2 regions of the Bacillus sp. CGMCC 1.16607 genome follow, and region 2 is predicted to be linked to the other one. Evidence: riboswitches for the same ligand, from Rfam matches in the RefSeq annotation. Region 2 holds a riboswitch; the other holds the start of a gene.
What was found. Region 2 has a riboswitch for cyclic di-GMP ahead of ACFSO7_RS22585 (DUF5667 domain-containing protein). Riboswitches for the same ligand answer to the same signal wherever they lie in the genome.
Positions count from the first base shown of each region.

Region 1: linked by a shared signal. The riboswitch ahead of ACFSO7_RS14150 (amidase) and the one ahead of ACFSO7_RS22585 (DUF5667 domain-containing protein) in region 2 are both predicted to bind cyclic di-GMP.

Region 1 is NZ_JBHUJX010000019.1:344,683-360,164, reverse strand. It holds gene kynB (arylformamidase) at 1-124, shown strand, start outside; gene ACFSO7_RS14165 (DEAD/DEAH box helicase) at 234-1,424, shown strand; gene ACFSO7_RS14160 (amidase) at 1,710-3,182, shown strand; gene ACFSO7_RS14155 (hypothetical protein) at 3,289-3,426, shown strand; cyclic di-GMP riboswitch class I at 3,550-3,633, shown strand; gene ACFSO7_RS14150 (amidase) at 3,679-4,557, shown strand; gene ACFSO7_RS14145 (FAD-dependent oxidoreductase) at 4,657-6,183, opposite strand; partial or broken gene ACFSO7_RS14140 (trans-sulfuration enzyme family protein) at 6,402-7,486, shown strand; gene ACFSO7_RS14135 (phosphotransferase) at 7,508-8,413, shown strand; gene ACFSO7_RS14130 (hypothetical protein) at 8,410-8,544, opposite strand; gene ACFSO7_RS14125 (polysaccharide deacetylase family protein) at 8,689-9,417, shown strand; gene ACFSO7_RS14120 (DUF3231 family protein) at 9,495-10,496, opposite strand; gene ACFSO7_RS14115 (DUF1360 domain-containing protein) at 10,535-10,900, opposite strand; gene safA (SafA/ExsA family spore coat assembly protein) at 11,051-11,668, shown strand; gene ACFSO7_RS14105 (lmo0954 family membrane protein) at 11,853-12,200, shown strand; gene ACFSO7_RS14100 (PspA/IM30 family protein) at 12,223-12,870, shown strand; gene liaF (cell wall-active antibiotics response protein LiaF) at 12,996-13,733, shown strand; gene ACFSO7_RS14090 (sensor histidine kinase) at 13,730-14,773, shown strand; gene ACFSO7_RS14085 (response regulator transcription factor) at 14,766-15,398, shown strand; gene ACFSO7_RS14080 (DUF2269 family protein) at 15,457-15,482, opposite strand, start outside.
Region 2 is NZ_JBHUJX010000036.1:24,617-40,098, reverse strand. It holds gene ACFSO7_RS22590 (SWIM zinc finger family protein) at 1-1,541, opposite strand, end outside; cyclic di-GMP riboswitch class I at 2,052-2,155, shown strand; gene ACFSO7_RS22585 (DUF5667 domain-containing protein) at 2,247-3,872, shown strand; gene ACFSO7_RS22580 (5'-nucleotidase C-terminal domain-containing protein) at 4,296-6,476, shown strand; gene ACFSO7_RS22575 (N-acetylmuramoyl-L-alanine amidase) at 6,794-8,185, shown strand; gene ACFSO7_RS22570 (S8 family peptidase) at 8,781-10,400, shown strand; gene murJ (murein biosynthesis integral membrane protein MurJ) at 10,446-11,978, opposite strand; gene ACFSO7_RS22560 (glycosyltransferase family 4 protein) at 12,064-13,236, opposite strand; gene csaB (polysaccharide pyruvyl transferase CsaB) at 13,961-15,070, opposite strand.

The DNA of each region.
Region 1 (15,482 bases), on a different contig from region 2:
CCATATTTTAGAATCGGTGGATTTGACTAATGTGGAGCCAGGTATATATGAATTAATCGCTCTTCCCCTACCATTAGCTGAAGGGGACGGCAGTCCTGTAAGAGCGGTACTTAGAATGCTTTAATTTGAAGGTCTAGACATTCATGCTTTGATAAGCTAGTATCATAACCGATACTAGTTTTTTCGGGTTTAAGTACATAATAAGGATATTCCTATATATAAAGGAGAAACCAATGACAGAAACTATTTCTTCATTAAAACCATTTATTCAAAACGTCTGGGAGAAATCAGCCTTTGAACAGCCGACTTCCATTCAATCACAAGCGATTCCGCTAATCAAAGAAGGCAAAGATGTAATTGCAGAATCGCCGACCGGAACAGGAAAAACATTGGCTTATTTGCTTCCAGTTCTAGATAAAATCAATCCAGACAGCCAAGGAATTCAAGCTGTTATACTAGCATCCTCACAGGAACTTGTGATGCAAATTTTGGAGCAAGTGCAAAAGTGGTCCGAGGGAAGTGGCATTCGAAATGCTTCATTTATTGGTGGAGCGAATGTAACTAGGCAGCTTGAGAAAATTAAGAAAAAACCGCAATTGATTGTTGGAACACCTGGAAGAATGTTAGAGCTTATCAAACAGAAGAAATTAAAAATGCATGAAGTTAAGACGATTGTATTAGACGAGGGAGATCAGCTTCTTGTTCCAGAGCATATCGAGACGATCAAGCAAATTATAAAGTCGACTTTAAGTGATCATCGACAGGTTGTGTTATTTTCAGCAACTTTAACGGAGCGTGCGATTCATATTGCCAAAGAATTAACCCAAAATGCTGAACTACTAAAAGTGATGAAAGACGAGACGATTAAAGCAGGCAAAGTCGAGCACATTTATTTTTTATGTGAAAACCGTGAGAAACCGATGCTATTGGAAAAAATCGGACGTCTTGAAGGAATACGTGCTCTCGCTTTTATCAATGACATTGTCGAAATCAATTTTGTCTCTGAAAAACTGAAATTCAAGGAAATTCCAGTTGGAGTGCTTCATAGCGACTTAAAGAAAGACGACCGAAAGTTGGCATTGAAAAATCTTCGAACAGGAAAAATCCAATTACTAATTGCTTCAGATGTGGCAGCAAGAGGTCTTGATATTCAAGATATTACACATGTTGTTCATGCTGATTTTGCGAAAGACATTACCCAATATATTCACCGTTCAGGACGTACTGGCCGCTTTGGAGCAGACGGAGTCGTCATTTCGCTTGTCAATGAACGAGAAGAGCGTGAATTGAAAAAATACTGCCATGAATTAAAAATACCTTTAGCCAAAAAGGTATTTTATAGCGGAAAAATCGTTGATGAACAAGAAAGAGCAGTAAAGCGCGAAACAATTAAAACAACTAAATATAAGAAAACAAAAAAATAGCACGCGGCTTGCGTGTTATTTTTTTTGGTGGAAAAGTTTGTCCAAATTGTGAAAATGGCGGATATATGACTCTAATCGTCGGATATAAGTAGAAAACAAGCGGATAAAATCGATTTTAGACGGATATAACCTGGAAGTAGTCGGATATATGAAAAACTCATCCTCTAAGACACGGAATTTATAATAAATAGACGTTTCGATTAACGTATTTATACAAATTAAAAAGGTTTTTGAGCCTTCATCAAGAATTCTTTAATAAAAGAATGTGAGAGGAGCTTTAAATAAATGGAAAATCCAAAATTAAAAAAATTAACAGAAGAATGGTTGCAAGAAGCGACGATTGACCAAATGCAAGAGAAAATGGAAAATGGGGATTTGACATCAAAGGAATTAGTCCTAATGTACTTAAAGCGTATTACTAGTTTTGACAAAAATGGTCCGAAGATTAATTCAGTTATTGAGGTGAATCCGGATGCATTACATATAGCTGCTGCCTTAGATGCAGAACGTAAAAGTAAGGGATCACGAGGACCACTTCACGGAATCCCTGTCCTCATTAAGGACAACATCGATACAAATGATAAGATGCATACTAGTGCAGGATCGTTAGCATTAGAAAATTCGTATGCATCAGCCGATTCTTTTGTAGCTTCACAATTACGTCGTGCTGGTGCCGTTATACTCGGAAAAACAAATATGACGGAATGGGCTAATTTTATGGCAATTGGAATGACTAGCGGCTATAGCTCAAGAGGTGGTCAGGTGCTTAACCCCTATGGTCCAGGTACATTTGATGTAGGGGGATCGAGTTCTGGATCAGGTGCTGCGATTGCCGCCAATTTTGCTGCGGTAGCAGTTGGTACAGAAACATCGGGCTCAATCTTAAGTCCAGCAAGTCAAAATTCTTTAGTTGGAATTAAGCCTACTGTAGGACTAATTAGTCGTACGGGAATTATACCGATTGCTCATACTCAAGATACGGCAGGTCCAATGGCGCGAACAGTCAAAGATGCAGCGCTTTTATTAAATGTTTTAGCTGGGGCAGATGAGCAGGATCCAATCACATTAACAAACACTGCTTTAACCCAAACTGATTTTACCGATTACCTTGACGAAGCTGGGTTAAAAGGGAAGAGAATCGGTATTGCTCGCGAAGGATTTTTTGATTATTTGAGTGAAGAAAAAAGTGAGGTTATGGAAGCTGCAATCAGGAAGCTGAAGGAACTAGGTGCTGAGGTTATTGAAGATGTCAAAATTCCATCAGTCGATAGAAAATGGAGCTACGATGTGTTAACTTATGAGTTTAAATCTGATGTTAATGCCTACTTAAATAAACTTCATCCTAGTTATCCAATACGCTCCTTAAAGGATGTAATCCAGTTTAATCTTCAAAATGAAGAAAAAATGTTAAAGTTTGGCCAAGCTATTCTACTTGAATCCGAAGCAACAAACGGAACATTAACTGAAGAAGCTTATATAAACTCTTTGGAAGATGATTTATATTACTCAACTGAACAAGGAATAGACTTCATCATGGATGAACATCAATTAGACGCTGTTGTTTTTCCGAATAATTATGGTGCTGCTATTCCAGCAAAAGCTGGTTATCCATCGATTACGGTACCAGCAGGATATACCGATAAAGGGGAGCCGGTTGGAATTACCTTCACAGGAATAGCCTATTCAGAGCCGCAGCTTTTATCGATCTCTTATTCCTTTGAACAAGGGACAAAAATGAGGAAATCACCGAAATGGTAAGGTATAACTAAGTTTTCAAGAAGCATACTACCTATGAACTTGGAAAAGTGTAAGGCGTCGAATTAACTGACGACCTTAGCAACTATCTCTAAAGGAGTTGTTTTTCATGGGTAGAACGAAAAAAGGAAATGCGAACGCCATGCGAAATAATAACGCAAAAAAGGGTCGCACGAGCTCTGAATTGGTTGAATTTAATACAGGGATGGATGATAAGCAAACGAACCGACCAAAAGGAAAAGAATAGAAATGAGGCTGCTCACTAGATTGAGCAGCCTCATTTTATTTGTGGAATTTTACCAACAGAAACTTCAAAGGAAATGATTTAAATATAAAGATTCTGGGAGTATAATCATGGTGTATAAAAAAATTCTGAAAAAGGCAAACTTGTCGAAAGGCAAGGACGCAAAGCGATGGGCCTAACCGATAAACGTATGGCTGCCACGCCGCCAGACTCCTATTAGGATGTCTTGGGCATTCTAATAAGGAGAGAACTGTGATGAATAAGTTTAAAATCCTCGTATTAAGCATGTTAATTTCTATGATAGTATATTCAATATCTTCATTTCCCACAAATTCCAAAGCTCAATTATCCGTTGGTCCGTTATCAACTTGGATATGGAATACAAAATCAATCATAACAAATTCCGACCAGATTCTTTCATTTCTAGCTGAAAATCAAACGAAAACGGTATTTTTGCAAATCAATTATAATATTAAACCCGCATCATATGAAACTTTTGTTAAAAAGGCTTCACAACATCATATTGAAGTGCACGCCCTTGAAGGAGCTCCTGATTGGATATCAGCAAAGGGTAACACATATTCCAATCGTTTTTTTGATTGGTTAAAAATGTACCAAGCACAAGCAGAACCTTCTGAAAAGTTTACGGGCATTCACTTAGATGTGGAACCATATTTATATTCTGGATGGAATTCGAACTATAAAAATACGGTGTTATCGTATCAAACCCTACTAATCAAAGCAAAGGATCTATCAAGTCAGATGGGCTTGAAGATAGGTGCAGATATCCCTTTCTGGTTTGATGAGAAGCTTTATAATAATAAATTAGGTAAAGGTAATCTTGCTGCTTGGGTTATAAAAAACATGGATTTACCAACGATTATGGCTTACCGTGATCAAGCAGATGGTCCAAATGGAATGAAAGCTATTATCCAACAGGAAGTTGAAATTGCCCAATCAATCGGTAAACGAATTACCATAGCAGTTGAAACAGCCCCATCTTCCGAGGCAGAGTACGTTTCGTTTTATGAAGAAGGACAAACAGTCATGCTAGAACAGCTTTCCAAACTTTCAAACGTAAATAACGATTTTGCCATCCATTACTTAGATAGCTGGATGAGCATGAAACCATAAAATCTTGCTTCTAGAATACGACAAAATTTCCTAGGAAATGATGCATTGTTAACAAGCTTCGACAGTAAAAAAGGGCCTCTCTGGCCCTTTTTTACTGCATTATTCACCAACTTTTTTCAATGGCTCTAAGGCTGGACCATTCAATACTTCCCCAGTATAAGAATATCTTGAGCCGTGACATGGGCAATCCCATGTTTTTTCAGCATGATTCCACTCGCATTCACAGCCAAGATGTCTGCAAGTGGTGTCTACTAAATGCAACTTACCATCTGCATCCCGATAGGCACCAGCTCTTTTACCGTCTACCATGACGACGGAGCCTTGGTCAGTTTCTAAGTCACTTGGATCACCAGGGACAAACTCAAGCTTACCTTTAATAAGATGTTTTGCTACATCTGCATTAATTGAAGTGAATTTTTTAAGGCTTGGGTCTGCCTGGAACCTGGATGGTGCGTACAATTCAAGGAAACTATTTTGTTTCCCTAAAACGAAATCACTTAGCATCATCGCTGCAGCTGTGCCGTTTGTCATTCCCCATTTACGATAGCCGGTCGCAATCAATATGCGTTGTTTTGTTTCTGTGATTGGACCAATGTACGGAACCTTGTCCAATGTAATTAAATCTTGTGCTGACCAACGATAAGGAATGTCTTTTACTTGGAAAGTTTCTTCAGCGAATTTTTGTAATGCTAGATGGTGTTTGAAGGTATCCATTCCTTGTCCGGTTTTATGGTTTTCACCACCAATTAAAATTAGATTTTCTCCATTAAATGGGGTGAATCTTATGGAACGGGTTGGATCGTCAGCACTAAGATACATTCCTCCAGGGTAGGAATCTTCTGCTTTCACCCCGAGAATGTAAGATCGTTCTACATACATTCTTGTAAAATAAAAGCCAAGTCCATCATAAAAAGGATAATGGGAAGCCACGATAATAAAGTTACAACGAATTCGATTTCCATCTCTTGTGATGATCGTCGGCTTATCCCCTTCAGGATCTTCAATATCAATGGCAGTTGTATTCTCAAAAAGTTGGACATTGTTCTTTTCCAAGTCCTTTACTAAATGAGTTAAATATTTTGTAGGATGGAACTGGGCTTGATTCGTCATGCGTAAGCCAGTTTTTATGTCGATATTAAATGGGATACTATCCACATTTCCGCCAGAGATTTTTAGTTTTTCATATGCTTTTGCCTCAGTTTGTATTTTTGTAGCGTATTCATCTGTAGTCGCATAAATAAAGGCATCTTGTTCGAGAAAATCACATTCAATTTGTGCTTTTGAAACAGTATCTTTTATAAATTGAATGGATTGGTTAGCAGCATCATAATATTGTTTTGCTCCCTCCACTCCAAAATGCTGAATTAACTCATCATAAATAAGTCCATGTTGGGCGGTAATTTTCGCTGTTGTATGCCCTGTTGTTCCAGTTAATATTTTTCCAGCTTCAATTAAAGCAATTTTGACATTATGCTGACGCAAAATATGTGCTGCCGTAATCCCAGTAATACCTCCACCGACGATGGCAACATCAACGGAAAGATCTTTATCTAACTTTGGAAAAGAGGGAAACTCTAATTCTCGCCAATATGATTCAGGATATTGCGGTAAAGATTTGTTTTGCATGGTTTTCCTCCTAATATATGTACTTGTGGCTATTTTTTCCATGATATGGTCATTTCATGTGTGGTTTGGAAAATATTATTCAAGAAAGAAGGAAAATGAAATTTCTTATGGAAATATGGATTATTATATGTAGTCATTACAAGAAAAAGTGGGTGGAAAAGTTGAGTAAACATTTCGATACAGAAGTTCTTCATGGTGACAAAAAGAAACGAAACATTATGAGTAAAGTAACACCCATCTATCAGACCTCAGCTTTTGTTTTTCGTGATTTAGATGAATTAGAAGGATATTATCATGGTAACGGCCAATATTTATATTCTCGAGTTGCAAATCCGAATACGGATGAACTCGCGGATATGTTGCAAGACTAGAGGGTGCACCCGATGGGGTGGCCGCTTCATCAGGTCTATCGGCGATTCTTGTAGGCGTGCTTGCCGTTGTGAAAAGTGGTGACCATATTATAGCAGCGGATGATGTATATGGTGGGAGTTTTCACATGCTTAAAGCCGGGCTAAGTGACTTAGGCATTGAAACCAGCTTTGTTTCTTTTAAGGATCTCCTTCAAGTTGAAAAATTGATACGCTCAAATACGAAACTATTATTGACCGAATCAATTACGAATCCTCTACTAAGAGTAGAAGATTTGCCGGCAGTAGTAAATTTAGCAAAAAAATATCAACTAGTTACTTTGGTGGATAATACATTTGCGACACCGTATCATTGCAAACCCTATTCATTAGGAATTGATTTAGTTGTTCATAGTGCAACCAAATATATCGGTGGACATAGTGACATTACTGCAGGAGTGTTAGTTGGCAGGGAAGATTTACTCGAAAAAGCCAAGGCAAAGGTTGTTAATCTTGGAGCAAATCTAAGTCCGTTTGAAGCATGGCTGACCACTAGAGGCTTGAAAACATTGGCTTTACGGATGGAGAAACAATCGAAGAATGCACAGAAGCTTGCGCAAGCTTTTTCAAATAATCCACTTGTTCGGCAAGTTTTTTATCCATTCGGAGTGAATCCAGATGGCTTTGGTGCCATGGTGACGATTGATTTGGATCGCACCATAGATGTTAACCAATTTTTCCGTTCCCTAGGTTGGGTTAAAATCGTCCCTACTTTGGCTGGAGTAGAAACGACTGTTTCTCACCCCTTAACGACATCACATCGTGCCTTACCACCTGAAGCGTGTCAAGCGCTTGGGATTACAAAAGGGATGGTTAGAATTTCAGTCGGTTTTGAGAAAATAGAAGATATTATAGATCAATTTCAACTAGCCATTAATCAATCTAAAAAGAATTAATTAAATGAATGGAGTGAAATAATGTCTCAAGCATGGTCTCCTGAAATAGTCGTTACAATGGACGAAGCAAGACATTTAATAGAAGCCCAGTTTCCAGAACTGGCACCTGTCAATATTCAAGAATTAGGAAAAGGCTTTGATAATACAGTATTCAAAGTGAACGATGATTACGTTTTTCGTTTCCCAAGAAAAGAAATTGCCGTTCGATTATTAAACACTGAAAATCAATTGCTACCCAATTTGGTCAATGGATTAAATATTCGAATTCCTGAACCTATCTTTTTCGGCAAAGAGACGGATAGCTACAATTGGCCTTTTACAGGCTATCACCTTGTTAAAGGGACTTCACCTGGGCAATTGTCTGCAGATATTAGAAATAAGTCCGCGGCTCCCTTAGCGCATTTTTTGAGAAAATTGCATCAATTTCCAATAGAAATGGCTGAGAAACTAGGTGTACCTTATGACTGGTTAGAAAGAACGAATATTGGTAAACGAATGAATCCATTGATTGATAACATAAAAAAAGCTATCCAGCTTCAGTTAATTGATGAAGCTGAAACAGCCTTTCATTGGCTTGATTCTATAAAAGATGTTCATTTGGACGAGCAACAAACGCTTGTTCATGGCGATTGTCATATTAGAAATATTTTAGTAGATGAGATTGGAGTCATTTCCGGAATAATTGATTGGGGTGACACCCATCTTGGACATCCGGCGATTGATTTATCGATTGCTTATAGCTTTTTAACACTGCAGGGAAGAGAACAATTTTTCGGAATTTATGGAAATGTTTCTGAAACGACTAAGACCTGTGCAAGGTTCTTTGCTTTATATGTGTCTGTAGTTCTGTTGTTGTACGGACATGATTTACAGGATGCAAAATTAGTAGCCAGTGCAAAGGAAAGCATAAAATTATCATTGAGTTAATCTTTTGTTATGGGATCTATTTTAGTAGAGTCTTCTGAATGTAAGGCACCTTTTAATGAATAAAACATTATACCACCAACGAAACCTAAGCATAGTACAAACCCGAACGTTGTTATCCACCAAATAGCCATGAAAAATCCCTCCTTTGTAAATAAATATGCAAAGGAGGGATTTTTTTGCCTGGTAAATGTCCAATTTTTCAAGCACAAATGTGTTAATAGAATGAAGGTGGTTTGGAACACTATGAGAAAATACGATCTAAAGGAAGGAACCCCATGAAAAGAATGATTTTTATGTTTCTCGTATTACTATGGCTCCCGTTACAGGTTTCCGCAAAGATGGAGGTACCGATTTTAGTCTATCATTCAATTGATGAGTTTAAAGGTCACGGTTCAAAGGAATTATATGTCACACCGGAAAATTTTGAAAAACAGATGACGTACCTCAAAAACAAAGGATTCACATTATTAACTTTTGAGCGCTGGCAAGATATTTATAAAGTGAAAAAGCCAATTTTTATTACCTTTGATGACGGCTACAAAAATAATCAAAATGCTTATAAAATTTTTTGGAAGCTTAAGGATGAGCATTTTCATCCAGCTGGTACGATTTTTGTGATTTCTGATTTTATCGGAAGGGCTAATCGGTTATCTAAAGCTGATATAAAAGATATGGCTGAATCAGGTCTCTTCTCTATTCAATCACATACAGCTACTCATCCTGATTTAACTAAAGATAAAAAATATGTGCACGAGCTAAAGGATTCCAAAGAAACAATTGAAAAAATAACGGGTAAACCAGTGCTTGCATTTGCCTATCCATATGGAAATTTCAATAAACAAGTAGTGGAAGAGACGAAAAAATACTACCGATTCGGATTAACGACAACCCCTGGACCGTTTTCAGAATCAGGTATACAAAATGAACTTTATTTATTGCCGCGTATCTATGTAAAATATTCTACAACATTGGAGGAGTTTACAAAAATGGTAGAAAAAGGTTGACCTAAAAATAGGTCAACCTTTTTCAATGGTTAGTTTTCGAATGAACTGAATGATTCCTAATGCTTAGTAATCCACCATTAATTTTTTTCAAGGTCTTTACGGTTCGGTGCTAGAGGAACTTGTTCTAACCAACCACGATTAACCATAATATTAAAGCCTTCTTCAGAGTAAGTTAAAATTTCAGTCATGAATTTACTAAACTGAGCGGATAGGTCTGCTCTCATAGACATGGACAAGGCATGTCCGAGTAAAGTAACATCAATCGCATTTAGAAAGTTAAATAGAGCAACGATAAACTTATTAGAAAAAGGGGGAAACGTTGAATCGGTTACAAGCATACTTACAGGAGATATGCCTAATAAATCTTCTTTAATTAAAACATTATTAAAAATTTTGATTTGATTTTCGGATATGTCTCTGCCTTTTTTAATATAGGCATGTATTTCTTTGTCTTTTACAACTTGAAGAAGCCCTGAACAAAATAGGATAGAAAAGTAGTTTCGTTCAATATTAAAAAATAACTCGGTTAATTCCATCGTATTTAACGGTCTTTTCTTTCCTGGTAAGGGTAGGATAAACGTTTTTTTCTCAATATATTCTACTTGTTTAGGATAAGGAATCATTGGAGGTCGGTCATATACCCCTTTTGAAAGCATCAAAGTGGTTGATTCGGAATAGAAATCCACAGAATGTTTAAGGGAATCATTGAAAAAAGCTAATACATCAGAACGAGCAACATTTGAAAGGATAAAAGCCGTTTGAACCATTTCCATCCGACTCATCATGTAAAGAAAGCTTAAGGCAAATTCTTCATAAAAGAGTGGTGGGGCTTCTAAATTAATATCCTGATCAGAAAAACCATCGGGGATAGGGATATTTTCTAGGGAAAACAATAAACATATGTCATTAAGTTGTTTTTCCGTAATTGTTAATCTTTTATTTAGAATGGAATAGATCTCTTCGTCCTTTAAATGATGGAGAAAGTATTTGAGAAGGCACCTAGACATCGAGTTTTGAATGTAATTTTGCCATAAGCCTCCAATTTCAGCACTAGATAAGCGAGCGGTACTTTTTCCCATAGGTACCTCCTTGTAGGTGATACAGACAAATCTGTAAATTATGACTTTTTAGAGTAATAACTAACCTTCTTCAAATTTACCCCGACGAATGTTTCAATAATACATTGGCCACCAGCGATCGATAAAATTAATACGATGATGGAAGTTATTTTAGGAAACAATAAATATCCGCCACCTATTAATACCGCACTCCAAACACCAGCACACCAGTAACAATTCAATAGGTAGCCGAACATGTTTTTTGGAACATCCTTCATTTCAGTTCCATGCTCTGTTTCAACTTCTATTTTTTTCATAAAGGGTTTTCGGATAAACTCGGTAATTTTATCAAAAACGATAAGATGAGTTAGTCGGTAACTAGCTAAAATAAGCATGAAATAGGTCATCCACGAAAGCTTAAACATCATCAAAACCCCTGACTATTCGACTATTTAATAATATGATTTACTCGTTTTATTGAAATATACAATGTTGCTGCTACGAATAGAAACATTTATAAAAATCTTCGTATATTTTATTTTAAATTTCAAACTCTATATGTGGAGGTGTGCGAAATGATAAAAAAACACATATGGATTTCTATTGTATTGATTGTTTCTCTGTTTACATTACCGAATGTTTCACACGCACAGCAAACTTACACAGTACAGCCAGGTGATTCTTTATGGAAGATTGCGGTTCGCTATCAAGTGGGAATATCAGAGCTTATTCAAGCGAACCCTCAATTTAAAAATCCAAATTTAATCTATCCAGGGCAAAAGGTGACGATTCCAAATTTTGATGCGATTAAAAGTGTTGAAAATCAAGTGATCCAATTAACAAATCAGCAACGCGCTAAATATGGATTAAAGCCATTAGCCGCAAATTGGGAATTATCACGTGTGGCTCGTTACAAATCAGCTGATATGCGAGACAAGCGTTACTTCCAGCATGATAGTCCTACTTATGGTTCTCCATTTACAATGATGAAGAATTTTGGAATTACTTATCGAAGTGCAGGAGAAAATATCGCTGCAGGTCAAAGAACTCCACAAGATGTTGTAACATCTTGGATGAATAGTGAAGGGCACCGAAAAAACATTCTAAATCCTAACTATAATCAAATTGGAGTTGGCTACGCAACTGGTGGTTCATATGGAACCTACTGGACCCAAATGTTTATCCAAAAATAATCTACTTTAACGCATTAACGTGCCGGGGGACTGTCCCCCGGCACGTTAATGCGTTAAAGGGAGTCTTTTATCAAGCGGCTTACGCTCTTCTACGCCTCAAGTCCTATTTCAAAATAAAGCTCAGGCTCGTTATGGGAAGTTTTTAAAATAGGTAAGATGAGTACATAGAAAGGAGGAAATGAAAATGAAAAAGTTCGGTTTGTTAGTAGTAGGTGGTATTGCAGCAATGGTCCTTTTCTCAATGATCGGTCCAATGGTAGGTCTTGCTGTCAGCTTGCTCGTGTTGTACTTCGTTTTCAAGAAATTCCTAAAGACGGAGAGCACGATGAAGAAGATTGGATGGGCAGTAGTGGGGTTAATTACTTTAACAATAGCAGTAGAAAATTTCCCTGCTATCTTAGGACTAGTTGCAGCATACATCCTATATGTTGTGTATAAAAAATGGAACAAAGCAGACACAGTTGTTGTGAAAGAAAGCGATGATCCATTCGAGAATTTTGAAAAGCAATGGAATGAATTAAAACAATACTAATGAATAAGGGAGAGTTATTACAATGACAAATTTATTCACACGATTAAAAGATATGATTACAGCTGATTTACACCAAGCTATGGACCATAAAGAAAAGAAAAATCCGATTGCCCTTTTAAATCAATACTTACGTCAATGTGAACAAGAAACAGAAAAGGTTCGTAAGTTATTGGAAAGACAATATTCATTAAAAGATGAGTTTACCCGCGAGCTTCGATTTGCGAAAGAAATGGCGGATAAGCGTAAGCATCAATCACTAGTGGCACAAAAAGCTGGTGAAACGACATTATTTGAATTTGCTTCACAAGAGCAATCACAGTACGAAGAAAGAGTAGTTCGATTAGAAAATTCATTACAAATGGTGCAGCAACAATTAAATGACTTAGAGAAAAAATATGAAGATATGAAACATAAATTGAAGGATATGAATATTCGCCGTTTGGAATTAATGGGCAGAGAAAATGTAACTCGTGCAAATCACCGTATGGATAAAGTACTAGATTCCAATCAATATTCAGATCGCTCATTTTCAAGGTTTGAAGAAATTGAAAATTACTTAGATCGACTAGAGCATCAAGTAAATAGCTCTTATTTCCGGAATACCATAGATGCAAAAATAGCTCAATTAGAAAAAGAAATGAAAGTTGAACAAACTCATTCTATTTCTTAGGTAAATCATGGTATTCTAGAAAGGGCGTAGATATACTACGCCCTATTAAAAAGTTGATTAAGGCTTTAAAATGAGACTAATAAAAAAATATATTACTATGGCATATAAAGAGAGGGGATAAGTGGATGTTAAAAAGAATAAAAAGTGACTATGTCAGCTGGATGATTCTCATCGGGGCGGTTATCCTCTTATTGGAAGTAACCTTTTTCAATAGTGGTCTTATTTTCTCTCTTTTTATTTCCATCGTAATGGTTTATCTTGGACGAAAATCAATGCAGAGAAAGTTAGGAAAGCTACTATTTTGGGGAGGTATCGTATTTTTTACTGCTAGTGTTTTTAATATGATGACATTCCGGTTTCTACTTTTAGCGATTCTCATTCATTTCGTCATCCAATTTGCTCAATCGAAACGTGTTCCAAGTGTGATAAGCCCTCTAGTGAAGGAGAAGTCAGATCAACCGAAACAAGTTGAGCAAGTGATCCATCGTAAACCGCTATTCCGAAATATCCTATTTGGACAGCAAAGAACCCCAGACCATGTATATGAATGGAATGATATAAATATTCAAACTGGGGTAGGCGACACGATTATCGATTTAAGCTACACGGTTTTGCCAAAAGGAGAAACAGTGGTTTTTATTCGTAATTTCATTGGAAATGTACAAATATTTGTTCCTTATGATTATGAAGTGTCCGTTCATCATTCGGTTTTAATGGGTACATCAACTGTATTTGATCATCATGAACCAAAAATGTTTAATCAAGTTCTTCAAATGCAAACGGCTGATTATGAAAAGGCAGAGCAAAAGGTTAAAATCTTTACCTCTGTATTTCTTGGAGATATTGAGGTGAAGAGAATATGAGTACACTTCAAAGACAAGTGCTGTGGGGTGTCGGTTTCTCGATTCTCATGATGGCCCTATTATTTGCGGCCTTTTTCTTCGTGTTTCCAATAACTGATTGGTGGGAGCTCTGGGAACGAGATATTGCAGATATTCCATTTTTACTATTTATCCCTGCGGTGAGTGTTGGACTAGGTGTTTCTTTTGGATTATTATCGGGTCTTTTTTGGCGAAAAAATATTCTATCCATTGATCGACTTCTTCATCAATTAGAAGAAGGAGTAGCTGTCGAGATTAAAGAGGCGAATGTATGCCAAGAAGTAGATACTATTTATAAGCGAATTGAAAAAATCTATAAACAAATTACAGAAAAGGCAAAGATCTCTCAAAAAATGGCAACAGAAAAAGTGGAGGATCAAGAGCAGCGAATTCAAGAAATCATTTCTCAAGAAAGGAATCGTTTAGCTCGTGAATTACATGATTCTGTAAGTCAGCAATTGTTTGCTGCATCGATGATGATGTCAGCCATTAACGAGACAAAGCCAGTTACAAATGAACGTGAAACGAAACAGTTGAAAATGGTGGAGGAAATGATTCACCAATCACAATTAGAAATGAGAGCATTGCTTCTCCACCTACGCCCAGTAGCATTAAAAGGAAAGACGTTACAAGAGGGAATAGCGGAGCTGTTAATCGAATTATCTCAAAAGGTTACGATGGAAATCCAATGGAAAGTGGAAGACATTTCATTGGATAAAGGGATAGAGGATCACTTATTTCGTATTCTTCAAGAATCAGTTTCTAATACACTGCGCCATTCAAAGGCTAGTAAACTTGAAGTACTGTTAATTAAAAGAGATGATCTTGTCATCATGAGAGTGGTAGATGATGGTGTTGGATTTGAAGTCGAGGACGACAAAGCTGGTTCATATGGAATGCAAAATATGCATGAAAGAGCGGTTGAAGTCGGGGGAACATTGAAAGTAATAAGTATTAAAGATAAAGGGACTCGATTAGAGGTAAAAGTACCAATAACGTATAAGGGTGAGGACGATGATTAGAGTTTTGTTTGTGGATGATCATGAAATGGTTCGCATAGGGGTTTCTTCTTATTTATCAGCTCAATCCGATATTGAAGTTGTAGGAGAAGCGGATAACGGAAGACGTGGTGTAGAGCTAGCGCTAGAACTCCGCCCTGATATTATCTTAATGGATTTAGTCATGAAGGAAATGGATGGCATTGAAGCAACTAGACAAATCATCGAGCAATGGCCAGAAGCAAAAGTGATTATCGTTACAAGCTTTTTAGATGATGAAAAAGTGTATCCAGCATTAGAAGCAGGTGCAACGAGTTATATGTTAAAGACGTCAAAAGCGGGAGATATCGCCAATGCGGTAAGAGATACTTACCATGGTCAATCCGTTTTAGAGCCTGAAGTAACTGGGAAAATGATGTTGAAAATGAGACAAAAAACGGTTCATCTCCCACATGAAGAATTAACATCCAGAGAGCTTGAAATTCTCCTATTAATGGCTGAGGGAAAAACGAATCAGGAAATCGCGGATGAATTATTCATCGCATTAAAAACAGTAAAAACCCATGTAAGTAACATACTAAGCAAGCTCCAAGTTCAAGACCGCACCCAAGCAGTCATCTACGCATTCAAGCATTCCTTAGTCCAATAAATTAGTTTAGCACTTTAAAGCGGTGGGGGTCTGACCCCCACCGCTTTAAAGTGCTAAATCAAAATGGTTTTAGTGACATGAGGA
Region 2 (15,482 bases):
GTTTTTTCAATCAACTGCTCGAAAAATTCGTCCCATTCTGGAGTGCGCTTCAACTTTTTGTAAACCGTCCGAAGCTTTTTTAACTGGCGGACCGCCTGGCGATAGCCTTGGCGGTTTTTTAAATCAATTTGTGCTTGAATCGATTGATGATACAGAATGACTAATATTTCAGGGTTTTGCACAGCGAGTACGTTGACACGGTCTTTTCCGACCCATTCTAAATCAACACCGATATACGCTTGCAACTCACACCAGCGCTCATAATCCCCGCCTTCAAATAGAAACGTATCATAAGAAACATAACTATATGGCAGCAAAACTTTTAGTGCTTGTTCGTATAGGTCATTGTTCTTCGTTTCCGAGCAGTAAGGAAGGATCGTTTGGATGACGGCTCTCGTAAAGTGGCGACATTGTTGGTCGTCACGCTCTACATTCATATAGGTTTTCGAGAATTCCACAAACAGCTCGATATAAGGCTTCAATCGTGACCAATCCTTTTTCGCAGTCAATAAATCAATCCAATAGAATAGGAAAGTGACAGCCGAGGGACCGACAGTTTGGATTTTTTCGAGCGCTTCAGCGTCCCGATTTAAGAGATAGAGCTGATGAATTTCCGCTAATTGATATACAAAGAGCTGGCTACCGGCAAGTTTTCCTAGCTCTTCCTCGCGCCACTCTTTTCGTTTAAAAAGATTCGTCCATAGCACACGGTACAGTATCAATCTCTCAATTGGATAGGTTGCGGCACCTTCAAGTATATGACTGGAATCTGCCCGCAAACTCGTTAAAAATTCATCAAAAGCAAAAGGCATCGTCTGAATTCCGAGCTTATGAACGAATTCCTCCGCATCTTCTATCAGTTCGTCGAGGATAGGAGAGAAGTATTTTTCGAATTGGTCTAGATCTTCAGCCAACTGGACCAGTTTTTGAAAGGAAAAGATCGTCGCAATCAGTTCATAAAGGAGCTTCCATTCTGCCTCAATTGGTGCGGATGCCCGAATCCGGCGCTGGTAAACTTGAAATAGCTCCTTTAATACATAGGGATTGGGGATCTTCTTCGGTGTTAAAATCGCCTGAAAGCTTTCATCAAAAGCTTCAATCCAGCGGTCATAGTTCGGCTTCAACGTTCCACTTGCCTTAAACAAATCCTTGGCCCGCTGCAACCCCCATTTGGCCGCCGCATTTTTTTTCATTAAAGGTTCGCGCCACTCATCAACCCATTCTGAAACACTACGTATTTTTGCATAGGCAGCAAAAAAAACAGCAAGCTTATGGCGACATAAACCGAAATTCGGGCAAGCACAATCACTCATATCAAAAAAAGACAAATCAAGCCGAACCTTCACAGGAGTGACATCTTGGACCGTCGCAAAAACTTGGTCACTTTCAAATTTCAATTGATACACCAAGCCTTGACGATACAAAAGCATCCCCTTTTGCACAAGCTTGGCATCCTCCTCTGCACCCGGCTGAAGTGTCGTCGCCACCGTCTGCGCAACAAACTTCAGCCCCTGCTCCACATTCGTAGGCAAAGCCTCCATCTTCCTGGCCCCCATTTCTGCGCCAACTCTGTTTGGCACATCCCGTTTCCTGAAAAAAATATATTCTATTATTATACCCAAAAAAAGGGTGGCTGACATCACTGAAACACGTGGCGCGGAAAATCTGTCAGGAAAATTTGTTGTTTTGCTGGAGATCGTTTGTCGGATGGGAATCAGAGTTGGGGCAGGTTGAACGCGGTAGGCAGACCGTTAAACCCTGTGATTTGTGACAAAGTCCGATAGAAATGTGAACTTGTCCGATAGGCTGGATGCTTTGTCCGATAGGAAACTAAATGAGTCCGATAGACTCGATAATTTGTTCGATAGCACCCCATTTTAGTCCAGAAGTCAGTTCGCCTGAGTCCAATAGGTATCAATTTCAGACCAAAATGCTGTCTGATAATCCCAATCTCCCTTTGTTAAATGCGCCAAAAGTACTGTTTTCTGAAGAGTGTGTCGAATTTTGTATACAGTTTAGGTCAATGGGAGTAGAATTTAATTAACATTTAAAATCCGAAAGGGCAAACCTGAGGAAATTCAGGGACGCAAAACTAGAGGGGCTAAGGTCATGATGGGGAATACACCGGAAATGATGATGCCAGCCAGTTACCGAAGATCGACCGGTTTATTGCTAGTCTTCGGAGTAGCTTTTTTTTGTTGGATTTTAATTTGTAAAAGACATGTTAAAACCAAGGGGGAATAGTGATGAAGAAAGCAATTTTGACTACCGCACTGGCGTTCACATTAAGTATGGGAACATCAGCATTTGCGGAAGAGAATGGGACAAGTACTTCTACTACCGAGGAACAAGGGGCAAATGTGGAAGTCACTGACAAAGTCGAAACAGTAACCAATCAGGAAACAGTCGTAGATTCAGAAAACACCGTTGAACCTGGAATGACGCCAGATAAATTTTTCTATACATTTGATCTTCTTATGGAAGATTTGAAGTTATTGGTGACGTTTGACTCACAGAAGGAGGCCGAGCTGCTCCTTCAATTTGCCCAAGAGCGATTAGCGGAAGCAGAAGCGATGACAGCAGAGGAAAAGAAATCTTTTGTCGAGCAGGCGGTGACAGATTATCTTGCATTGCTTGAAGAGGCAGGAGATAAGGTGACAGAGGTTATCACAGATGAAAGTGTAGCGGGTGAGGCAAAAGATGAGCTCACGAATGTTTTGGAAGAAACGACGGTTGTAACGGATGAGGTTACTGATCAGCTTGATCCAGAACAACAAGAAGACGTGGCCACGAAAACAGATCAAGCCTTATTAGTTGCGCAAGTGGTACAAGGATTTGACGTGGAGATTGTGAAGAAGTTAAGACAAGAAGAATTAGGCTACGGACAAATTGCCCAAATTATATCATTATCCAATATTAGTGGAAAATCGATAGAAGAGGTTACTAAGTTATTAGAAGAATCAGGTTTTGGTCAAGTCATGAAGGAGCTTGATATTAATATCCACCAATTGAAGCAGCAAAGGCTTGTCCAAAAAATAGGCTCTCTAGAAGCATCATTGGAATCAGCACAAGCCAGTGGAGACACAAAAACTCTCGCAAAGCTTGAAAGACAATTAAACACATTAAAAAAGAAAAATGATCGATTTTTAGCGGCAGCTGGTACATCTGAACAGGAGGAAACGCCTGACAGCGAAAAGTCCAGCGAAGAAGGTACCACAACAACGGAGGAAACACCTGTAAGTGAAAAGTCCAGCGATGAAGATACCACAAAAACAGACGAGACAGTAAACGAAGCTTCAGTTTTAACAAGTGCGGAAGAGGTAAAAGGAAGTATTACAAAGACCGTAACAACAGCGGCGATTTCTAATCAAAAGGCGAAAGGCCACCAGCCGACAACACTGGCATCTTCAGGAAAAAAAGAAATGGCTGAGTCAAGTAAGAAGGAAGATATACAAGTCGTTGCGACTGCCAACAAGGTAGCGAAAGGTCAAGAAAAGCGTGATGAAGGTAAAAAAGAAGCAACGAAAAAAAATGAGGTAATCATAAAGAAAGAATCAAAAAAGCAAGCGGAAGTTCAAAAAGAAGAAACAAAGAAAAGTGAAGTAGTTCAAAAAGAAGAATCAAAGAAAACCGAAGTAACTCAAAAAGAAGAACCAAAGAAAAATGAAGAATCCAAAAAAGAAAAGCAAAAAGAGGAGCAAACGGATGCTACGGAAGCTGAAAGCAGTAAGGAAGAGGCAGAAGAAGTGAAGTCCGAAAAGCAAGAACCTGTTGAACAGAAAGAAAAAGGAAATCAAGACAACGGCAAAAATGAAGATGCTCATGAAAACAAAGGAAACGGAAAATCAGAAGAGAAAAAAGGGAAAAAGTAAATGTACTTCAAAGAGTAGTGGGTCTTGCCGCTACTCTTTTTTTAAAAGATAAGAAAGTATAACATTTTCGGACTTCGAAAATTTTCCAGCGCAAGCGTCCTAGCCCCGACGTACAGGATGTACTAGTGTCGACAATGCGACAGGACGCCCGAGCCCTTGTCGACCTCGAGGTCAAATGTTCGCCAGCCAAAAAGTCAAAGAACGACTTTCCGGCTGGCGAAGCATTTGCTTGTCGGGGCTGATCAAGGCGCTTGCGCTTTTCTTTGGAATTTGTTAGATCTATTTACATTCTAGGAAAATAGTTTCATTTCCGTTAAATTTGTTATTAATTTCTGTACTTTTATACTATTAAAATAATATTCTGTTAAAATAGTCTTTGGTTCGACAAAAAATCTAAACTTCTAGAAGAAAGAGGTAGAATGAATGTTACGTAAATACCGTAAACAATTAATTAGTGTGGCTTTGACTTCTGCGCTTGCAGTCGGGGCTTTTGCAGCGCCATTCAGTACTACATTTGTACAAGCTGAAACGAACAATATTAAGGTGCAACTTTTAGGTGTTAATGACTTACATGGTCAACTAGACTATAAAGAATCTTTCGATTTAGATAAAGATGGAAAAAAGGAAACGCCAGTTGGTGGAATTGAATTTTTAGCGGCGTATTTAAAAGAAGCTGAAAAAACAAATCCGAATACATTAATCGTTCATTCCGGGGATATGGTTGGAGGAAGCCCGCTGATTTCCGCTTCTTTCCAAGATGAGCCAACGATTGAAATTTTAGAGGCGATCGGATTCGATGCGGGAACACTTGGTAACCATGAGTTTGACGAAGGGATAGCAGAATTACTTCGTATGGTTAAAGGTGGCGAGCATGCGAAAGGAACAAAGAACTATGACGGTATTAATTTCCCAATGATCTCGGCAAACGTGTATGACAAATCGACTGGAAAGCTAATCTTAGATCCTTATGCGATTAAGGAAATTGGCGGAGCTAAAATTGGTTTTATTGGCGTAACGACTCAAGAAACTCCATCGATGATCGTTCAAACTGGAAATGAAAACCTTCAAATTACCGATGAAGTAGAAGCAATTAATAAGTACGCAAAGGAATTAAAGGATAAAGGCATTCAAGCAATCGTTGTGTTAGCTCATAATCCAACATGGCAAGATAACAATAATTCCGAATTTGATGCAGGGGCAATGGCAGAAAAAATGGACGATGCAGTGGACGTCATTTTTGCGGCTCATAACCATGTAGAAGTGAATAAAGTAGTCGACAATAAATTAATTGTTCAAGCTCAATCTTATGCAAAGGCTTTTTCTGATGTGGATTTAGAAATTGACCCAGCGACAGGAGATATTGTTAAAAAAGAAGCGAAAGTTCATCAAGTCTTTCAAAATGTTTATGAGGCAGATCCAACAGTTAAAGAGATTTTAACCAAATATGAAAATGAAGTAAAAGCGATTAAAGAGCAAGTTTTTGGTGAAACAACGATTGAGATGACTGGAAAATATCCGAGTCGTGGACCAGTCGGTGACCATGGAATTGGAAATATGATTGCTGATGGCATGAAAGCATCTATGAATGCTGACTTCGCTCTTATGAATGGTGGAGGCGTACGTGCGGGTATCGACAAAGGGCCGATCACATTAGGTGACCTATTCACGGTGCAGCCATTTGGAAACACACTTAACAAAGTCAGCTTAACAGGTGCGGAATTAAGAACCGTTTTAAATGCACAAATTGACCCAGTTAAAGGATTAGACTTCCAAATCGCAGGTTTCAAGTACACTTGGAATGGTAAAACAAATAAAATTGTCGATATCATGTTCCCGGACGGTAAGAAAATTGATGAAAGCAAAGAGTACACGGTGGTTGTAAACAACTATATGTACGGAAACGCGAAATACCGTATTGGCGAATTAGCTGGATTTAAGTTTGAACAGGGCGTTGACGATCTTCAAGCATCTATCGATTATGTAAAATCATTAAAAGGGCCTATCGAATATAAAGCAGAAGGTCGTATTAGTGAAGTAACTGTAACGTATCCTGCATTTACGGATGTGAAAGCTGGATCGTGGTCAGCTGAGTATATTAAACAGCTTCAGGAGCTTGAAATTGTAACGGGTACAAGTGCAACAACCTTCTCTCCAGGTAAAAATGTATCACGTTCACAATTTGCTTCCATGCTTGTTCGTTCTCTAGGATTAACAACATCTGAAACTAGTAAATTTACTGATTTAGGTAATCTATCTGCAACCGTAAAAGCAGAAGTAGCAGCTGCAGCAGCAAACGGGATTGTATCTGGTAAAACAGACACGACATTTGAACCATTAAAGCCAATTACACGTGCAGAAATGGCAACGATGTTAGTTCGTGCCTACAATTTAAAGAACAAAACGGAATACAAAGCGAAGGAAACTACTTTCACTGACATCGGTGGCTTAAATGAAGAAATGAAAAACGCAGTCGCTTCTGCTGGGGAACTTGGCTTTGTTAACGGCTTTGACGCAGCAGGAACACAATTCAAACCAAGCAACACAACGACTCGTGCCGAAGCAGCAAAAGTAGTGGGCTTATTTTTACAACCCAAAAAACAATAATAGATAAAAAGGTTGAGAGCATCGCTCTTGGCCTTTTTTCAATAATATAACTTTTTTGGACTTCGAAAATTGTCCAGCTCCAGCGCCTAGCCCCTCGAGGTCAAATGGCGCCCCAAAGATGAGGTTAAAGAGCAAACCTCCCCTTTGGGACGGCATTTGCTTGTCGGGGCTGATCAAGGCGCTTGCGCTTTTCTTCCTACCAATCTCCTATTTTCCAATTTCGACAGGTTTCGGGTGGAACGTGTCGTATGATTAATGCTACAATGTAGAAAAATGTAAAGTAGGAGGGACAAGCAGTTGTGAGGAGAATATTTTTTGTGAGTTTAATAGTTTTGTTGTTATTTCCGTTGTCGGGTTTGAAATCCGAGGCTGCTGTTACCTTTCGGGATGTGGCAACGGATTTTCGTGCGTATAAGGAGATTGCTTATTTGACAGAAGGGAAGATTGTCCAAGGGGATGGAAGCAATTTCTACCCATATCGTGAAGTGACACGGGCGGAAGCGATAGCGATGCTTGGACGGGCGATCGACTTAAACGGAACGAAGCGAGTGACTGATTTTTCAGATGTTCCAATGAATACCTTTGCTTCAGGTTATATCCAGTCAGCCGTGGAAAAACATATTATTACCGAATCGGGCACCTTTCATCCAAACCAGCCGATTAAAAGGGGAGAAATGGCTCTTTTTATCAGTCGGGCTTTTAGATATGAAGGCCAAGCAACAGAGATTGAAGCGGCTAACGAATTGAAGACAAGAGGAATTGCTTCAGGAATTTCCTCAACTGACTTCGGCTATAGCTTAAATATAAAGCGTGCCGACTTTGCTGTATTTTTAGCAAGAGCGATCAATTATCAATTACGTTCGATCACAGATATTACCTTTAGTGGAGAGCGATATGTGAAAGCAAGTGACCATCTGAATGTTCGAACAGGACCTTCGACTAGCTTTCAAAAGGTCGGCGAGCTTCTTCCAGGAACGAAAGTCGAGACAGCCTATGACGTAGGAAGCTGGACGTATATCAAAGCGGAACATGTGGAAGGACTTGTCCATCGGGATTATTTAGTAGAAAGTTCCACAACTACCCCACCAATAGATCAATCCTTAAGCTCCCAAGTGGTTATGATTGACCCTGGACATGGGGGAACGGACCCGGGAGCAATCGGATTTGGCTTACTTGAAAAAAATGTTGTTTTAGATACTGCCCTAGAGGTACAAACACTGTTGAAAAATACGCCAATTCAAATCAAGCTTACTCGAGAGACTGATGTTTTCCCTTCACTACGAGATCGTGTGAGTATGGCGAAGGCGGCAAAGGCCAATGCCTTCATTAGTATTCACGCCAATGCTTCCAACGGAAAAGCATCGGGGACAGAAACGTTTTACTATCGTTCTGCTGCAGTAAATCCGAATTGGGAAGACAGCAGTCTTTTAGCTTCCTTCATTCAAGAACGAATGGTTCAGGCTTGGAATCTACCAGACCGCGGGATTAAAAACGGAGACTTACATGTTCTTCGTGAAAACACGATGCCAGCTGTACTTGTAGAACTTGGTTTCATCGACCGAGCGACGGATAATGAGTATTTAAAATCTCCAGAATGGCGAAAAAAGGCGGCAGAAGCTATTTATTTCGGAATTCTCGATTACTACCAATCGAAAGGGTATGACGTCGAAGAATATTACGATTATCAAAATTTAGCAAGTGAGGAATAGATTTTAAAGTACCTTTTAAAATGAATATCTATTAAAATGAAGGAGTCTAGTTTTTATAGACTCCTATTTTTAAAGATAAGAATGTATAACGTTTTATGACTTTGAAAATTGTCTAGCTCCAGGCGCCATCGGCTCGAGGTCAAATGTTCACAGCCATGCAAATTCAAAGTACGACTTTGATGGCTGTGAAGCATTTGCTTGTCGCCGATAGGCGGGCGCCTTGCGCTTTTCTTATAAGGGAGACTTCAGCATGAATAAATGGTTATCAGCACTCCTCATTTTAGGTTTATTTTTCGGCATGTTGCCGGTATCGATACAGGCGGAATCAGGGACCGAGCAGGAACATATTGTTTTGGAATCTAATTCTGTACAAGATAGCGGTGATTTAGAGAAGTCCGCTCGCTATATTGTTTTTTTTGAAAAAGAAGTGGACACGAAGGCGATCGAGGATTTAGGTGGAAAGGTGATTCAAGAGTTCCCCTTGATCAAGGCCGCGACGGTCGAGGCTGGCCCAAACGAGGTGGTGGAGCTAAAACGATTGCCTTTTTTTCAAAAAATAGTGAAAGAAAATAAGGTGGAAGTGCAGGGGCAGAGTGTGCCGTGGGGGCATTCGAATTTGAATTTGCAGGCGAAGGAGCCATCGACTCTTACGGGTAAAGGGGTGAAGGTGGCGGTGATTGATACGGGTGTGGATATGGATCACCCGGATTTGGCGGTGAAGGGCGGAAAGTGTGTCCTTGATGAGATTGGTGCTTGTGACCGCTCGTATGATGATGAGGAGGGTCACGGGACGCATGTGGCTGGGATTATTGCGGCCCAGGACAACGGAATAGGGGTTGTCGGAATTGCGCCAGAGGCTGAGATTTATGCGGTGAAGTCGTTGGATGATGAAGGGACTGGGACGTCGACGACGATTATGGCGGGTATTCAGTGGGCGATTGATCATCAGATGGATATTATTAATTTAAGTTTGACGACACCTTATGAGGATTATGGCATTAAGCAAATGGTCGATAAGGCGTATAAGAGCGGCATTCTCGTGATTGCGGCTGCTGGTAATGTCGGGACAGCTTCAGGTTATGGAAATACGGTTCAGTATCCGGCGAAGTTTCCAAGTGTCATTGCGGTGGCGGCAACGAATCAGTTCAATGTCAGAATTCCGACCTCATCAACGGGAGAGGAAGTGGAGCTGGCTGCACCTGGGGACGCGATTTATAGTACGGTTTCGGGTGGCGGATATGGAACGATGCGAGGTACGTCAATGGCGGCACCGCATGTAGCAGGCTTGGCAGCGCTATATATGGAGAAATATCCAGATGCTTCGAATATTGAAATTCGCAAGAAGCTAGAAATGAATGCGAAGGATTTAGGTGTGCCTGGAAAGGATTCCTTCTATGGTGCAGGGTTGGCGCAAGCGGATACGACCGTGGATTCGAGTGAGGAATTGCCAGTTACGTATACAGCTGATGATAAGGGAACGATTCGTCTAAATCTGAAGTCTGTTCTTGAAAAATATGAAGCTTATAATCTTTATCGCTTTGATCGATTGATTATGGAGAAATCATCGGACGCTTCGGTGGTGGATTATGCAGGTCAAGGGCCTGTTTCTTATAGAGTTCATCCCGTTGAATACGGTGTGGAAAATCGTGATGTGGAGATTTCGATTGAGGTGGATGTAGCGGGTCCTTATTTTTCCGACATGAGTAATGAAGCTTGGTATAATCGTTATTTAACGTATTTATATTCGGAAAAAGTGATCAATGGCTATGGGGAAAATAAGATTAAGCCTGGTCAGCTCGTAACGAGGGCGGAAGCAGTGACGATGTTAGGGAGAGCGCTGAATTTGTCTGGAACGGCTCGACCTTCGCGCTTTAAGGATGTTGGTGCTGCGAGCTTTGCGTCGGGATACATTGAGTCAGCTGCTGACTTGGGGATCATTAAAGGGCGCCTTGATGGGACGTTCCATCCAGAGCAGCCAGTCACCCGTGCGGAAATGGCGATTTTGTTAGCGCGGGCATACGAGTTTGCGAATGTGAAGGATGTACGTTTTAGCGATGTGAAAAGCGGGATGGCAGGCTATAAAGAAATTCTTGAGCTGGCAGGAGCGCAGATTACTGAGGGATATCCGGATGGTACGTTTAGGCCTAGTGAGACGATGAATCGTGCGACATATGCTGTGTTTTTGGCGAAGGCGCGTCAAGAGGAGTTTAGATGAAAAAAATGGTCCAGAGCATTGAATGTGCTCTGGACCATTTTTAATTTATACAGTGGCTTTTGTAGTTTTTTTCCGTCTCACAATTTGCAGTAGCTGTGTAAATCCTTCTCTGTAAAAAACATAAATGCCGCCAGCGTAAAAAATTACTCCTAGTGGAACGAGGATGGCCAACTGCCATAACGAATACCATTCGGAAATGGGTGTGAAGGCTTTTAGTAAATAGATTGGAACAGCCATGATGACAGATGGCACAAGCACCCGCAAGAATAACTTCGCCAGTCTGAACCGTTCTTCGCGATCGAAGTCTTTATAGACGACAAACGTGGAAACGGCTAAGTAATATACTGAAACGAGCGAGCTCGTTAACGCAAGACCCGGGTAGCCAAATCGATCGACGAGCAGCCAGTTGAAAATCAAATTCAAGGCAATAGTTGTGACACTAATTCGGAAGACAATCGCCGTCTTACCGCGGGCATACATCGATTTTGACACGATGTACTGCATCCCTTGGGTAACGATCATCGGCAAATAATAGAGAAGCGCTAAATAGGCATTATGCGTATCTTCTGGTGTATATTTCCCACGCTCATAAACAAATGAAATCGCTTCTTCACCGACAAGTAGGAGTCCAACCGCGATCGGCATTAAGGTAACGAGGGAAATTTGCATCCCCATAAACACCGTTTGCTGAAACTTCTTATGGTCATCCACTTGCTCTGATAATAAAGTGAAAATAATCGCTGCCACAGTGGTTGCGTAAATCGCCTGCGGAATGCTGACGAGTAGGGACGCATTATTCAAATACGTAACGGCGCCATCACCAATGCCACTGGCAAAGCTTTTATTCACGAACATATTAATTTGGCCGACAACTGAATTTAATAGTGACGGGACTAGTAAAACAAGAAAGGCGCTGCGGAATGCTTTTTCCACACGTATGGTTGGCTCCCAGCGGTACCCCGTTTTAAATAAATAGATGAATTGAATAATCGTTCCTAATAAGGTTCCGAAAATAAACCCGTAAGCTAAGCTGTAAATTCCCCATTGTTCGGAGAAAAACAGGGCGAAAACGGCACCCATTAACGTGGCAACGAGCTTCGAAATTTGTGACGGTACAAATACGCGTCTGCCTTGCAAATACGATTCTAAAATTCCATTTAACGCAATGACACTCATAAACAAAAAGAAAAATTGCGTCAGGTCAACAGCGATTTCCTCTGTCTTCGGCGTCATATTTCCATAAATCAATTTTGCTAAGTCGCCTGCGAAAAAATAGCCTAAGAGAGAAACAACAATGAATAGGAGAACAGTCGCATTCATGACCCCATTGGCATTTCGTTCCGTTTCCTTCGGTGAATCTTTTCGATTTTTGACATACATAGGTAAAAAGACGTTGTTAAAGCCACCGGAAATCATCGCTAAAACTAAAGTAATAAACGGAAAAGCCAAGTTATAGCCGTCAGTCAGATCATTCGCACCAAACTGCCTCGCCATCACACTCTCCCGCAAAAAACCCGAAAGCTTCAACACAATCGCCAAGAGCGTAATCCAAATCGCCGTCTTCTTCAAACTAGCCATAAACCACTTCATCCTTTACCACTTTAAAGCACCGGGGGTCAGTCCCCCATCGCTTTAACGCGCTGGGGGACTGACCCCCGCCACGTTAACGTCCTAAAGCGCTTAAGTAAATTTCTTCGTATTTTTTTGCTGCGGCTAAATGGGAGTATTCTGCCTCGATTTTCGCACGGGCAGCAGCAGCCATTTCTTCGCCTCTCTCAGGGTTGTCTAGCAAGAAATTCATCGCATCAGACAATTGCTCCACATTTTTCTCTTCTACTAATAAGCCGTCCTTCTCTGGATCGACGATCTCCTTCAATCCGCCGACCGCACAAGCAATCAGTGGGGAACCAGATCCCATCGCCTCTAAAGCCGAAATCGACGTCGCTTCCTCAACCCCAGCGGAATACACACTCGGCACTAATACAACGTCACATAGGTTATAATAATCTCTTACTTTTTCATGAGGCACTGCACCGAGCAGCTCCACATTTTTCTCCAAACCATTTTCCTCAATGATTTTTTTAATCTCAGATAATGCTTCGCCACTTCCCGCATAAATCAACTTCGCATTCGGATGCTTGGCAAGAACGGCTGGTAGCGCTAACGCCGGATAAATAACACCATTCTTTTTCGTCAAACGTCGCGGACAGAAGAACACTTTATCGTCCTTATTGATTCCATATTTTTCGCGAAGGGCATCTTTTTTGTCCTTTTCAGGCTTAAAACTGTTAATATCGATGAAATTACGAATCGCAATCCCGTCAATCCCCGACATTTCCTTCACATATTCCTTCAAACGCGTATCAACCGTCACAATCTTCCGCGTCCCTTGATAAGCACGAACCTCAATATCCTGCATCGCCTTCGCCTCAGGACTATTCTCGATCACCGAGCCCTTACTCACCGCTTCAAACGCCATATACCCATGAACCGTCGACACCGTCGGGATTCCAGTCTCAAGCGCTGCAAGCGTTGTAAACGGATCCTGCGCATTAATAATGTCGTAATTTTTATGCTTATTCTTTTCAATAAGAGACTTTAACAAACGCTTGCGGACATGGTGACTCCACAGAATCCCTTGCCCCTTCTTCAACTTCTGAATCACAAAACTCGGCCCCTGCGCATACACCTTTCGCACCACAGGCGGCACATCCGTAAACGAAAGCACATCCACCTCATGGCCGCGCTCCTCAAGCCCAGCCTTCAACGTCGCCACATGTACAGATAACCCACCCGCATGCGGATAATCATAAGCGGTCGCAATCAAGATCTTCATCTTGACCCCTCCTTTAGTATGTATAAAGGCTTCCACTCGGTGAAAGCCTTTTTTTTTTGAAAAATTGGCCAGCTTGCCGGGTTCAGTGTGAGTGAACTTTAAAGCAAGCGCGGACCTAATGGTTTATTTTTACATAAAAAGCGAACAAATTGTGACAAAGTCCGATAGACTTGTGAACTTGTCCGATAGAACGTGATAAATGTCCGATAGACTAGGTTTAGAGTCCGATAGGCGGCTGAATTTGTCTGATAGACAAGTCCAGCGGCCAAAAAGTGGCTCGAATTTGTCCGATAGATAAGTTCAGTGACCAAAAAGTGGCTCGAATTTGTCTGATAGACAAGTCCAGCGGCCAAAAAGTGGCTCAAATTTGTCCGATAGATAAGTTCAGTGACCAAAAAGTGGCTCGAATTTGTCCGATAGATAAGTTCAGTGACCAAAAAGTGGCTCGAATTTGTCTGATAGACAAGTCCAGCGGCCAAAAAGTGGCTCGAATTTGTCCGATAGATAAGTTCAGTGACCAAAAAGTGGCTCGAATTTGTCTGATAGACAAGTCCAGCGGCCAAAAAGTGGCTCGAATTTGTCCAATAGATAAGTCTAGCGGCCAAAAGTTAGTCAAATTTATCCGATAAACTAGTTTTAGCCCCCTATAAAAAGCAAGCCTAAACGGAAAAACAAGTTTCGGCTGAAAAACTAAGTAGCCACCTGCTAAGACTCATCAACGCTCCTAGCGCAAAAAGTTCTCTTTCAACAAATCCACGTTGCGAACGGCTTTTTTTCGCATGCCTTCCGCATTCTTTTTGATGTTTTCGCTGTATTTGGCACGATTGTCGAGCAATTCGAAGCCATTTTGCGTTAGTGTGTCTACTTCCATCTCTTCTAGCACCGCAGAAAATTCCCACATGCCGCTACGCTTTAATAGACTTTCAACCTTTTTATCATAGCTTAACCCAATATGGGGAATTCCTAGCAGGGTTGAGTAGATTAATGCGTGCAAGCGCATTCCAATCGTCATTTGGCACTCACCAATAAAGTTCAAATATTGGTTCGGTGTGAACTTTGTGCCGAGAATTTGACATTTGTCGGCATGTTTCATATGCGCCAACACTTTTTCGCTTGCTTCATCATCGTGATGACCTTCCATTGGTACGAAAATCGGTGTCACACCGCGTTCTTCAATCCAGCTGTCCAAAATTTGTGCGACCTGCTCAAATTGTTTTATTTTTTCAAACCAAGGACGAACCGAAACGGCAACGAGATTGTCACGTCGCTCTAGGTTCAGGCTGTCGATACAAGCGGTGTCAGGCTTTTTCTTAAAAGCGAAGACGATGTCAGATGTTACGACTGTTTTCGGGCGAGTAACTCCAAGCTTCTCCAAATAATCCTTGGAATACTGATCGCGGACAGTAATAAAATCGGCCATATTAGCGAAAATCTTCATTAATATTTTTCCCCATGTAGAGGTCACTGGTCCAATCCCTTGTGAGAAGAACATGACCTTCGTCCCGCAAAGCTTCGCTAGGAAGACAATCAATAAATAGTACGGAAGTGGACCGAAAATAAAGCGGGTTGGGTACGTATCCTGCAGCAAACCGCCGCCACCGCTCACGAGCAAATCGGCTTCCTTTAAAGCACGAACCTTCCCTTTAAAATCATGGCGCCAACCGCGGTACACGGATTTTACATTATGGTCCTTTGCCGTTAGCTCCGGTGATAGGGAAAACACCGTTATATCTGGTTTGTCTAGATGATCACGTAAATTATCAACAATGGATTCCAAAATCGCTTCGTCACCAGTATTGCCGAGGCCATAGAATCCGGAAATGACTATTTTCAAGAAAAAAGCTCCTCCTTAAAAAATCAAAGGTATAAAATAAGGTGCCCACAGCTGTGTCGCACCACCAAACATTTTATCATTATCGACCCAACCATTCAATGTACAACTAAGCAAACTTCGACATTGATTGAGAAAAATGGGTGGAAACGACAATATGTGTTGGAAACTCAGGATATATTTGTTACCAATATGACAAACATTACATGGTCACATTTGTTACGCTTTTCCTCATCTAAACCTAAGCTACATATAGCTTTCTCCATCCATTAGCAAATCTATCAATCTACTCTTCGACAAATTTCACCGCCGCTTTGTTACCTCTCGTAAACTTTTTGTAATATAAACGTAAAATAACATTGGCGAATTTTCTGATAATATAAATCTTGTAAGTTTCATATTTCGATTCCGTTCG